Linked DNA regions of Methylosinus trichosporium OB3b. The protein of the gene in region 1 interacts with the protein of each later gene in a pairwise test. Links are inferred from orthologs where the notes say so. Each region holds a gene or a part of one and is shown on either strand. Other genes may lie near its edges.

The links.
Region 2: the proteins of CQW49_RS19455 (region 1) and CQW49_RS20745 interact in binary tests that used the Escherichia coli proteins (3 or more experiments, as listed by UniProt). The link is inferred for Methylosinus trichosporium OB3b from one-to-one orthologs.
Region 3: the proteins of CQW49_RS19455 (region 1) and CQW49_RS04885 interact in binary tests that used the Escherichia coli proteins (3 or more experiments, as listed by UniProt). The link is inferred for Methylosinus trichosporium OB3b from one-to-one orthologs.

The regions. Positions count from the first base shown.
Region 1 is NZ_CP023737.1:4,110,545-4,116,665, forward strand. Bases 1,618-5,058 are described here. They hold CQW49_RS19455 ([protein-PII] uridylyltransferase), read left to right. Parts: upstream 1,618-2,017; coding sequence 2,018-4,858; downstream 4,859-5,058. Other genes in these bases: gshB (glutathione synthase), read left to right, coding at 1,618-2,018; CQW49_RS19460 (Dps family protein), read right to left, coding at 4,868-5,058. In the rest of the region: CQW49_RS19445 (methyl-accepting chemotaxis protein), read right to left, coding at 1-867; more of gshB, read left to right, coding at 1,062-1,617; more of CQW49_RS19460, read right to left, coding at 5,059-5,413; CQW49_RS19465 (CDP-alcohol phosphatidyltransferase family protein), read right to left, coding at 5,496-6,121.
Region 2 is NZ_CP023737.1:4,370,785-4,373,687, reverse strand. It holds CQW49_RS20745 (P-II family nitrogen regulator), read left to right. Parts: upstream 1-1,234; coding sequence 1,235-1,573; downstream 1,574-2,903. Other genes in the region: glnA (type I glutamate--ammonia ligase), read left to right, coding at 1,672-2,903; CQW49_RS20750 (glutamine synthetase beta-grasp domain-containing protein), read left to right, coding at 1-920. UniProt on the Escherichia coli protein: P-II indirectly controls the transcription of the glutamine synthetase gene (glnA). P-II prevents NR-II-catalyzed conversion of NR-I to NR-I-phosphate, the transcriptional activator of GlnA. When P-II is uridylylated to P-II-UMP, these events are reversed.
Region 3 is NZ_CP023737.1:1,011,416-1,014,084, forward strand. It holds CQW49_RS04885 (P-II family nitrogen regulator), read left to right. Parts: upstream 1-1,000; coding sequence 1,001-1,339; downstream 1,340-2,669. Other genes in the region: CQW49_RS04880 (acyl-CoA thioesterase), read left to right, coding at 1-688; CQW49_RS04890 (ammonium transporter), read left to right, coding at 1,371-2,669. UniProt on the Escherichia coli protein: Involved in the regulation of nitrogen metabolism. Regulates the activity of its targets by protein-protein interaction in response to the nitrogen status of the cell.

The sequences.
Region 1 (6,121 bases):
CAGATTGGTCTGCGCGGCGATGCGCGAGATGAGGTTCACGACGTCGCCGACGCGATTGGCGGCGGCGGAGAGGCGCAGCATCTCGGAGCTCGAGCCATTGGTCTCCTGCACCGCCTGCCGCACCACCGCGGTCGATTCGACCGCTTGCCGGCTGATCTCGCCGATCGCCTCCAGCAGCTGCTCGGAGGCGGTGGCGACCGAGGAGACGTCGGCGGCCGCCTGCAGCGAGGCGGTGCGGGCGAAATCGGTGTCCTCGCGGGCGCGGCGCTCCTGCACGATCATATCCTCCGATGTGGCGGCCATCTTCTTCGTCATGTCGCCCAGCTTGGCGGTCGTCGCCGACAGCTCGTGCGAATAATGCTCGACCTGATCGCGGATCGCCGCCTCGCGCCGCAGCCTATTCTCGCGGTCGTCGCGCGCCTTGATCTCGGCGGCCATCTCATTATTGGCGCGGACGGCGTCGCGCAGCACGATCAGAGCCTTGGCGATGGAGCCGATCTCGTCGGCGCGGTCGGCGCCCTTCACATCGATCGTGGTGTCGCCGGCGGCGAGATCGGCCATTTGCCGGGCGATCGTCTTGATCGGCGCCGAAACCGTGCGATGTATGGTCGGGATCGACACGCCGACCACCAGAAACGCCGAGGCCAGCGTGCCGATGGCGAGCTCGATCGCGAGCGAATCGGCCGCCCGGCTCGCGGTCGCGACCAGCACGCCCACCTGGGCGGCGTTGGCCGGATCGGCGGCGGCGTCCGCCAGATCGCGCACGCGAACCACCGACACGAAGCCGGTGGCTCCCATGAGCACCAGCAGGGCCAGGAAGAGGAACTGCCGAAAAACGAGGCCGGCGCCGATCGATGAATACCGCATTGGGGACACGTATCCTGTTTGTTCCCGCGTTCCGATTCGAGAACACGCTAGGCGGATCTTCCTTCAAGCCGAGTTAACGCCGGCTACGCCGGCCGGGCGCGGACGAGGCGGCGCTTTCGCCCGGTCGCGAAACGCGTTAACTGCTGTCCTTCCTGTCGGTCGGCTCCGCGCCGCCGACGATGAGGCGTTGAGACATGATCGACATAGCGGTCCAGATGGACCCCCTCGAGCGCATCAATTTCGCCGGCGATTCGACCTTCGCGCTGATGCTGGAGGCGCAGAGGCGCGGCCATGCGCTCTGGCATTACACGCCCGACGCGCTATCGCTGGTTGCCGGCCGGCTCACGGCGCCGGCGCGCGCGCTCACCGTCTTCGACGATCCCGCCCGCTATTATGAATTCGGCGAGCGGCGCGTCCTCGACCTCGCCGGCGTGGATGTGGTGCTGCTGCGCCAGGACCCGCCCTTCGATCTCGCCTATATCACGTCGACGCATCTGCTCGAGCAAATCCAGTCGCGGGTCCTCGTCGTCAACGACCCGGCCGCCGTGCGCAACGCGCCGGAGAAGCTGTTCGTGATGGAGTTCGCCGAGCTGATGCCGCCGACGCTGATCTCGCGCGACAGACAGGCGATCGAGGCCTTTCGCGCCGAGCAGGGCGAGATCGTCATGAAGCCGCTCTATGGTCATGGCGGCGCCAGCGTGTTCAAAGTGGCGGTGAGCGATCCTAATTTCGGCTCGCTGTTCGATCTGTTCCATACGATGTTTCGCGAGCCCTGGGTGTCGCAGCGCTTCCTGCCCGCGGTCGTCCTCGGCGACAAGCGCATATTGCTCGTCGACGGCGAGCCCCTGGGCGCGATCAACCGCATCCCTGCCGAGAACGACATTCGCTCCAATATGGTGCGCGGCGGCGCAGCGGCGGCGACGGCGCTCACCGAGCGCGAACGCGAGATTTGCGCGCGGCTCGGACCGCAGCTGAAGGCGCGCGGCCTCCTTTTCGTCGGCATAGACGTGATCGACGGCCATCTGACCGAGATCAACGTCACCTCGCCGACTGGCCTGCGCGCGCTCGCGCGGGTCGGCGGCCCCGATCTCGCCGCTCCGATCTTCGATGCGATCGAGGCGAAGCTCGCCTTCCTGCGCAAGTCCGGCTGATGCACGTGACGCGAGCGCTGGACGAGCAGCGCCACCAGGCCTCGCCGCCGTCGCATCCGCGGCCCCCTGCCGCCGCCGGGCTCCGCGCCTCTCTCGGCGGGGCGATCGACGCCCTCTGCGCCGAGGCCAAGCCCGGCGCGCCGCCGCGCGCCGCGGTGGTCGAGCGGCTGCGCGCCGCGCTCGCCGACGGCCATGCGGCCGCGCGCGCCTATCTCGACGCCGGCGGCAAGGGCATGGCCTGCGCTCGCTACCTTTCCGATCTCGAGGATGAGATCATCGGCGCGATCTATGATTATGTCGTGCGCTTCGTCTATGTCGCCGATAATCCGACCTTTGCCGAGAGGCTCACCATCGTCGCGGTCGGCGGATATGGGCGCGGCACGCTCGCGCCCGGCTCCGACATCGATCTCCTGTTCCTGCTGCCCTATAAGCAGACGCCCTGGGGGGAGAGCGTCGTCGAGGCGATCCTCTATATCTTGTGGGATCTGCGGCAGAAGGTCGGGCATTCGAGCCGCTCGGTCGCCGAATGCCTGCGTCAGGCGCGCGCCGACGTGACCATCCGCACGACGATTCTCGAGGCGCGTTTCATCCTCGGCAGCGCCGAGCTCTATCGCGAGCTGACGACGAGCTTCGAGCGCGAGATCATGCGCGGCGACACGCGCGCCTTCGTCGCCGCCAAGCTCGCCGAGCGCGACCAGCGCGTCTCGCGCGCCGGCTCCTCGCGCTATCTCGTCGAGCCGAACGTCAAGGAGGGCAAGGGCGGCCTACGCGATCTGCACACACTGTTCTGGATCGCCAAATATGTCTATCGCGTGCGCGAGCCCGAGGAACTCGTCGCCGCGGGACTGTTCAGCAGCGCGGAGCTGGCCCTGTTCCAGCGCTGCGAGGAGTTCCTGTGGCGCGTGCGCTGCATGCTGCATTTTCTCACCGGCCGGGCCGAGGAGCGTCTGTCCTTCGACATGCAGCCGACGCTGGCGGCGCGCTTCGGCTATCATGATCGCGCCGGTCTCTCGCGCACCGAGCGCTTCATGAAGCATTATTTCCTCGTCGCCAAAGATGTGGGCGATCTCACCGCCATTGTCTGCGCGGCGCTCGAGGAGCGTGAGGCCAAGCCTCGCGCCATGCTCGACCGCGTGCTCGGACGGCTGAAGCGCCGCGCGCAAAAGCTGCCGGCCGGCGATTTTTCGGTCGATCACGACCGCGTCCGCGTCGCCGACGAGCAGGTGTTCGAGCGCGATCCGGTCAATATTCTGCGGCTGTTCTCGATCGCCGATCGTCACGCGCTCGCCATCCATCCGGACGCGGTGCGCGCCGTGACGCGCGCCCTGCGCCGCATCGACGCGAATCTGCGCGCCGACAAGGAGGCGAACCGTCTCTTCCTCGACATTCTCACCTCGCATAATATGACCGAGATCGTGCTGAGGCGAATGAACGAGACCGGCGTGCTCGGCCGCTTCATTCCCGAATTCGGCCGCATCGTCGCGATGATGCAGTTCAACATGTATCATCACTATACGGTCGACGAGCATCTCTTGCGCGCGGTCGGCGCGCTGGCCGCGCTGGAGTCCGGCCGCGGCCCCGCGCAAGCGGCGCTCGCCGCCGATATTCTCCCGACCATCGCCAATCGCAAGGCGCTCTATCTCGGCCTGCTGCTGCACGATATCGCCAAGGGCCGCAAGGAAGATCATTCGCACGCCGGCGCGCGCATCGCTCATTCGCTGTGTCCGCGCCTCGGCTTCACCCCGGCCGAGACCGACACGGTCGCCTGGCTGGTGCAGCATCATCTGCTGATGTCCAGCATCGCGCAGAGCCGCGATCTCTCCGACCGGCGCACGATCGAGAATTTCGCCGCATCGGTGCAGACGATGGAGCGGCTCAAGATGCTGCTCGTCCTCACCATGTGCGACATCTATGCGGTCGGGCCCGGCGTGCTCGACGCCTGGAAGGCGCAGCTGCTCAATGTTCTCTATTGGGAGACCGAGGTGGTGCTCGGCGGCGGCCATTCGGCGGCCGATCGCAAGAGCCGCGTCGCTTTCGCCAAGGAGGAGCTGCGCGCCGCGCTCGGCGAGTGGGGCGCCGCCGAGTTCGACGCTTATGCGCAGCGGCATTATTCGGCCTATTGGCTGAAGGCCGATCTGCCGCGCAAGGTCCGCCATGCGCGCCTGTTGCGCGAGCTGAACAATGCGCAGGCGCCGCTCGCCACCACAGTCGATCTCGACACCAAGAGCGGCGCGGTGGAGCTGACCGTCGTCGCGCAGGACCATCGACGGCTGCTGTCGATCATCGCCGGCGCCTGCGCCGCGAGCGGCGCCAATATCGTCGACGCCCATATCTTCACCACGGCCGACGGGCTCGCGCTCGACACCATCTTCTTCTCGCGCGCCTTCCCGCTCGACGAGGACGAGACGCGCCGCGCGCGCCGCGTCGCCGATTACATCGAGAAGGCGCTGCGCGGCGAGATCGCCATCTCCGAGGCCGTGGCCGCGCGCAGCGCCAAGGACCGCTCCCTCGCCTTCGACATCGCGCCCGACATCGTCATCGACAACAGCTTCTCCAATGTCGCGACCGTCATCGAGGTGTCGGGCCTCGACCGCGTCGGCCTGCTGTTCGATCTGACCAACGCCATCTCCAACCTCAACCTCAACATCGGCTCGGCCCATATCGTCACCTTCGGCGAGCGGGCTGTCGATTCTTTCTATGTCACCGATCTCACGGGCGGAAAGATCCTCTCCGCCTCGCGCCAGGCGACGATCAAGCGGCAATTGCTCGAGGTCTTCGCTCCGGCGCGGGAGAAGCGCGCGCGGGCGCGCGAGGCCGGCGGGACGCCGGCTCAGCCGTAGAGCTTTCGATCAGGCGTTGCCGCGGCGGCCGGCCTCGAACAGGAACCAGATGCGCCGCTCAGTCTCGTCGATCCAGGTCTCCAACAGCGAGGCGCTCGCTATGTCGCCCTGCTCGTCGCAGATCGAATGGGCTTCGCGCATGCGCAGCGCCAGAGCGCCATTATCGTCGCGCAATTCGGCGAGCATGTCCTGCGGATCGACATAATCCGCGTCATTGTCCGGAATGCGCTGCAATCTGGCGATGTGGCCGATCGAGCGCAGCGTCGCGCCGCCGACCTTGCGCACGCGCTCGGCGACGTCGTCGGTCATGGCGAAAATCTGCTGTCCCTGCTCGTCGAGCAGCAGATGATAGTCGCGGAAATGCGGCCCGGACATGTGCCAGTGGAAATTCTTGGTCTTGAGATAGAGCGCGAAAATATCGGCCAGCACGGCGTTGAGCGCGCCGGACACGTCGCGCGTCGCGTCGGCGGAGAGGGCGGTGGGCGTGTCGAGCGCGGCCTTCTGACGGGCGCGAACGTCACGATTGCCGGTGTGAGCTTCTCTATGAGCTGCCATGGGATGGTCTCCGGATGGGATCATCCGGACCAAATATGCCGCTCGCCGCGCCTTCCCATTGCGAGCAGGGGAGTTTTTTTGCCTATCGCAGCGACGCGCCCTGGAGCTGCGGGGCCGGCTCGGCGGCGGGCGGCGGCGGCAGGGTCTGGGGCTCGGCCGTTTCGCGCCGGCGCGGCGCCGGCAGGCGATGGACCGTCGCGCTCGCGCCGACGTCCTCCTCCGCCTCCATCTTCGCGAGATCGCGGCGAACCATCAGCACGAACAAAGTGAAGGCGACGGCCGACAGGCCGCCCACCGACACGTCGATCCAGGCGAACCGCAGGATCCGCGCCTCGATCAGGCCGGGGCCGGCCCAATGCGCGATCAGCGCCCACACCGCCACCAGAATCCGGAACTCCGTCGCTCCCATTCCGCCGTAGGACAGGCGATGCACCCCCTCCGTCGCCACGCGGAGATAGGTGTAGGAGCTCATCAGCAGATAGAGCGACAGCACGAACAGCGCCGACGGCATGGTGAAAAAAGGCGACGCCCCGAGCCCCACCACGATCAGGCTCATCGCGATCAGATCGCTCGAATGATCCAGAAGGAAGCCGTAGCGAGGCCGCTCGATCGACCGGTGCCGCGCCAGCGACCCGTCCAGCGAATCGCCGAACCAGTTCGTCGCCAGCCCCGCCACCACCAGCGCCAGGAACCACGCCGACCAATGGC
Region 2 (2,903 bases), 260 kb from region 1 along the record:
CGCTCGAGGAGCTGCCGCTCTGGGGCTTCGACGGCAGCTCGACGCAGCAGGCCGAGGGCCGCAGTTCCGACTGCGTGCTGAAGCCCGTCTCCGTCTTCCCGGACAGCACGCGCACCAATGGCGCGCTGGTGATGTGCGAGGTGATGATGCCGGACGGCGTGACGCCGCATCCGTCCAACGCGCGCGCCACCATTCTCGACGACGAGGGCGCCTGGTTCGGCTTCGAGCAGGAATATTTCTTCTACAAGAACGGCCGTCCGCTCGGCTTTCCCGAGTCCGGCTTCCCGGCGCCGCAGGGGCCCTATTACACTGGCGTCGGCTATAAGAACGTCGGCGAGATCGCGCGCCAGATCGTCGAGGAGCATCTCGACATCTGCCTCGAGGCCGGCATCAATCACGAAGGCATCAACGCCGAGGTGGCCAAGGGCCAGTGGGAGTTCCAGGTGTTCGGCAAGGGCTCGCGCAAAGCCGCCGACGAGATGTGGGTGGCGCGCTACATCCTGCTGCGCCTCGCCGAGAAATACGGCATCGACATCGAGTTCCACTGCAAGCCGCTCGGCAACACCGATTGGAACGGCTCCGGCATGCACGCCAATTTCTCGACCGCTTATCTGCGCGAGGTCGGCGGCAAAGCCTATTTCGAGCAGCTGATGAGCGCGTTCGAGAAGGCTAAGGACGCGCATATCGCGGTCTATGGACCGGATAATCATCTGCGCTTGACCGGCCTGCACGAAACCGCGTCGATCAACACATTCAGCTGGGGCGTCGCCGATCGTGGAGCCTCGATCCGCGTGCCGCACAGCTTCGTCAAGAACGATTACAGAGGCTATCTGGAAGATCGCCGTCCGAACTCGCAAGGAGACCCCTACCAGATCGCCTCGCAGATTCTGAAGACGATCTCGACCGTGCCGACACGTTGAGATCGCTTCGGCGACCGAGGCGCGTCGCTCCGACGCCGGACGATCGAGCGGCGACGCGTCGTTTCGCGCCGCTGCTGGCTTTCTGAAAGAGGCGAGCGAAACCCTGAGACTTTTCTGATCTCCGCACATTCGCTCGCGCGAATTCGACGTCGACGACCGCAGCCGACGCCTCATTTTTGGGCGTCGGCTGCGATCGTCCGCGCTATTTTAGCCGTGGAACATTTTTGCAGCAGATGCTATTAGCCCTCGGTTCCCGGGCCGGGAGGGCGGAAGCCGTCGCAGCCTCGGAACACGAGCGATGCGGGGAAGGGTGAATGAAGAAAATCGAGGCGATCATCAAACCCTTCAAGCTCGATGAAGTAAAAGAGGCGCTGCAAGTCGCCGGCCTGCAAGGCATTACTGTCACCGAGGCGAAGGGTTTCGGTCGCCAGAAAGGGCACACCGAGCTCTATCGCGGCGCGGAATATGTGGTCGACTTCCTGCCCAAGGTGAAGATCGAGATCGTGCTCGCGGACGACACCGTCGATCGCGCGATCGAGGCGATCCGCAAAGCCGCGCAGACGGGCCGCATCGGCGACGGAAAGATTTTCGTCTCCAATGTCGAAGGCGCGATCCGAATCCGCACCGGCGAGACCGGGGCGGACGCGATCTGAACCGGCTCATCCCGTCGATCTCGGCGCGCCCTGCGGCTTCATCATCCCGCTCGCGCAATACGCTTCGACGCTCCACATCGAACTGAAGGCTCCACGACATGACGACGGCCAAGGACGTTCTCAAGCAGATCGCCGACAACGACGTGAAATATGTGGATTTCCGCTTTACGGATCCGCGCGGCAAGTGGCAGCATGTCACTTTCGACGTGTCGATCGTCGACGAGGATGCGCTGAACGAAGGCATCATGTTCGACGGCTCCTCCATCGCCGGCTGGAAGGCGATCAACGAGTCCGACATGACGCTGCTGCCCGACCTCTCCACGGTCACGACCGATCCGTTCTTCGCCGCCTCCACCCTGTCGATCGTCTGCGACGTCGTCGAGCCGACCACCGGCCAGCCCTACAACCGCGACCCGCGCGGCATCGCCAAGAAGGCGCAGGCCTATCTGCAGTCGACCGGCGTCGGCGACACCTCCTTCTTCGGTCCGGAAGCCGAATTCTTCGTCTTCGACGACGTGCGCTTCTCCACCGATCCCTACAACACCGGCTTCACCGTCGATTCGGTCGAGCTGCCGACCAATTCCGACACGGCCTATGAAGGTGGCAATCTCGGCCATCGCGTGCGCACCAAGGGCGGCTATTTCCCGGTTCCGCCGATCGACTCCGCCCAGGACATGCGCGGCGAGATGCTGGCGGCCATGGCGTCGATGGGCGTAAAAGTCGAGAAGCACCATCACGAGGTCGCCTCCGCCCAGCACGAGCTCGGCCTGAAGTTCGCGACGCTCGTCGAGGTCGCCGACCATCTGCAGATCTACAAATATGCGATCCATCAGGTCGCGCATTCCTACGGCAAGACGGCGACCTTCATGCCGAAGCCGGTCTATGGCGACAATGGCTCGGGCATGCATGTCCACCAGTCGATCTGGAAGGAAGGCAAGCCGGTGTTCGCGGGCGACAAATACGCCGGCCTCTCCCAGGAGTGCCTGTGGTATATCGGCGGCATCATCAAGCACGCCAAGGCGCTGAACGCCTTCACCAATCCGTCGACGAACTCCTATAAGCGCCTGGTTCCGGGCTTCGAGGCGCCGGTGCTGCTCGCCTATTCGTCGCGCAACCGCTCGGCCTCCTGCCGCATTCCCTTCGCGACCAGCCCGAAGGCGAAGCGCGTCGAGGTTCGCTTCCCCGATCCGACAGCGAACCCCTATCTCGCCTTCTCGGCCATGCTGATGGCCGGCCTCGACGGCATCGCCAACAAGATCGATCCGGGCCAGCCCTCCGACAAGGACCTGTACGACCTGCCGCCGGAGGAGCTGAAGGCGATCCCGACGGT
Region 3 (2,669 bases), 3.1 Mb from region 1 along the record:
CTATTTCATCCTCGCCGGCGACGCCGCTGCGCCGATCGATTATGCGGTCGAGCGCGTGCGCGACGGGGCGAGCTTCACGACGCGGCGCGTCGTCGCCAGCCAGCACGGCCGCGCCATTTTTTCGATGGAGGCCTCGTTCCAGATCGTCGAGCCGGGTTTCGAGCACGCATTTCCGGCCCCGAACGCGCCGCCGCCCGAGAGCCTGCCGACGACGAGCGCGCTCGCCGAGCGCTTCGCCTCCTTCCTGCCGCCCATGGCCGCCGAATGCATCGCTCGAACGTCGGCGCTCGACATCCGCTTTTCCGATCCGAGCGCCTATTTTTCGCACACACCCCAGACGCCTGCTCAACAATTCATCTGGTTCCGCGTGATCGGCGCCCTGCCCGACGACGACGCGACCCATCGCGGCGTGCTCGCCTATCTCTCCGACATGACCTTGCTCAACACCGCGCTGGTCATTCACGGCCGCTCCATCTTCGATCGCGATCTGCAGGTGGCGAGCCTCGATCACGCCGTATGGTTCCATCGGCCGTTCCGCGCGGACCAATGGCTGCTCTATGCGCAGGACAGCCCGACGGCCGCCGGCGCGCGGGCGTTGACGCGCGGGCTCGTCTACACATTGGACGGACGGCTCGTCGCCTCGGTCGCGCAGGAAGGTCTCATCCGCGAGCGTCCGCCGCGAGGGTGAGCCCGCATCTGCTTATGTGATAGGCGCCAGCTGCATGATTTCAGGCGCCGCTCGACCGTCTCACCGCTCTCGCGCATCGGCGAATGGCGGGCACGACGTCTCGCAGACGGAATGATCTTCCACCGACCTCGTTGTTTTCCGGCCGGGACCGTGCGACTCCCGGCGTCGGCGGCGCCTTATTACCTCTGGCACGCCATTTGAAGGCCATGGCCGTGAGCACGACGGTGCTCGTCTTGGCCATTGCCGCACCGACGCCGTCGCTCTCGACGCGTCGGCGCACGCCATGCAGGTCGAAAAAACAAGGATAGGCAGATGAAAATCGTGACAGCGATCATCAAGCCCTTCAAGCTCGATGAGGTCCGCGACGCGTTGACGAATATCGGCGTGCACGGCCTCACCGTGACGGAAGTCAAGGGATATGGACGGCAGAAAGGGCATACCGAGATCTACCGCGGCGCCGAATACGCCGTGAGCTTCTTGCCGAAGCTGAAAATCGAGGTGGCGGTGACCTCGGAGCTCGTCGCCAAGGCGATCGAGGCGATCACGACCGCGGCGCATACCGGCCAGATCGGCGACGGCAAGATTTTCGTTCTTCCGCTCGAGCAGACGATCCGCATCCGCACCGGCGAGCGCGACGCCGACGCGCTCTGACACTCTCCCGAAAAATCACCAGGAGTTCCCAATGAGACTTCGTTTGCCTCGAGGCCTGTCTGCGGCTTCGATACTCATGGGCGTCGCGATCGCCGCAGTCGCCGCCGAACCCGCCTTCGCTGGCAACGATCCGACGCCCAAGCCCGGCGACACGGCTTGGATGCTCACCTCCACCCTGCTCGTGCTGATGATGTCGATCCCCGGGCTCGCGCTGTTCTATGGCGGCCTCGTGCGCTCGAAGAACGCGCTGTCGGTGCTGACGCAAACCTTCGCGATCGTTTCGCTCGTCGGCGTCCTGTGGACGCTCTACGGCTATTCGCTGGCCTTCGGCGACGGCGGCCCGCTCAACAATTACATCGGCGGCTTCAACAAGCTGTTCCTGAAGGGCGTCGACGTCTCGTCCAATGTGCCGACCTTCACGCCGGGCGTCGTCATTCCGGAATACGCCTATATGGTGTTCCAGATGACCTTCGCGATGATCACGCCGGCGCTGATCATCGGCGCTTTCGCCGAGCGCATCAAATTCTCGGCGGCCTTCGTGTTCGTCATCCTCTGGGTGACCATCATCTACTTCCCGGTCGCGCATTGGGTGTGGGGCGTCGCCGATCCGAACGCGCTGGTCGACGCGGCCACCAAGCTCGCCGCGGCGGGCACGGAAGAGGCGAAAGCCGCGGCTCAGGGCGATATCGACACGATCCTGGCCTCCGTCGGCTGGATCGCCGGCGGCCTCGCGCCCTGGATGCATGGCACGGGCGCGCTGGACTTCGCCGGCGGCACAGTCGTCCACATCAACGCCGGCATCGCCGGCTTCGTCGGCGCGCTGATCATCGGCAAGCGCATCGGCTATGGCAAGGAGGCGCTGCCGCCCCACTCGCTGACGCTGTCCATGATCGGCGCCTCGCTGCTGTGGGTCGGCTGGTTCGGCTTCAACGCCGGCTCCAACCTCGAGTGCAACGGCACGACGGCGCTCGCCTTCGTCAACACCATGGTGGCGACCGCTGCGGCGGGTCTCTCCTGGCTGCTGACCGAATGGGCGCTGAAGGGCAAGCCCTCGCTGCTCGGCCTGATCTCGGGCGCGGTCGCCGGCCTCGTCGCGGTGACCCCGGCCTCCGGCTTCGCCGGCCCGATGGGCTCCATCGTCCTCGGCCTCCTCGTCTCGCCGCTCAGCCTGTTCTTCGTCTCCAAGGTGAAGAACTTCTTCGGCTATGACGACTCGCTCGACGTGTTCGGCGTCCACGCCATCGGCGGCATCACCGGCGCTCTCGCGACCGGCATTCTGGTGAGCCCCGATCTCGGCGGCACCGGCGTCGTCGACTACACCAATATCGGC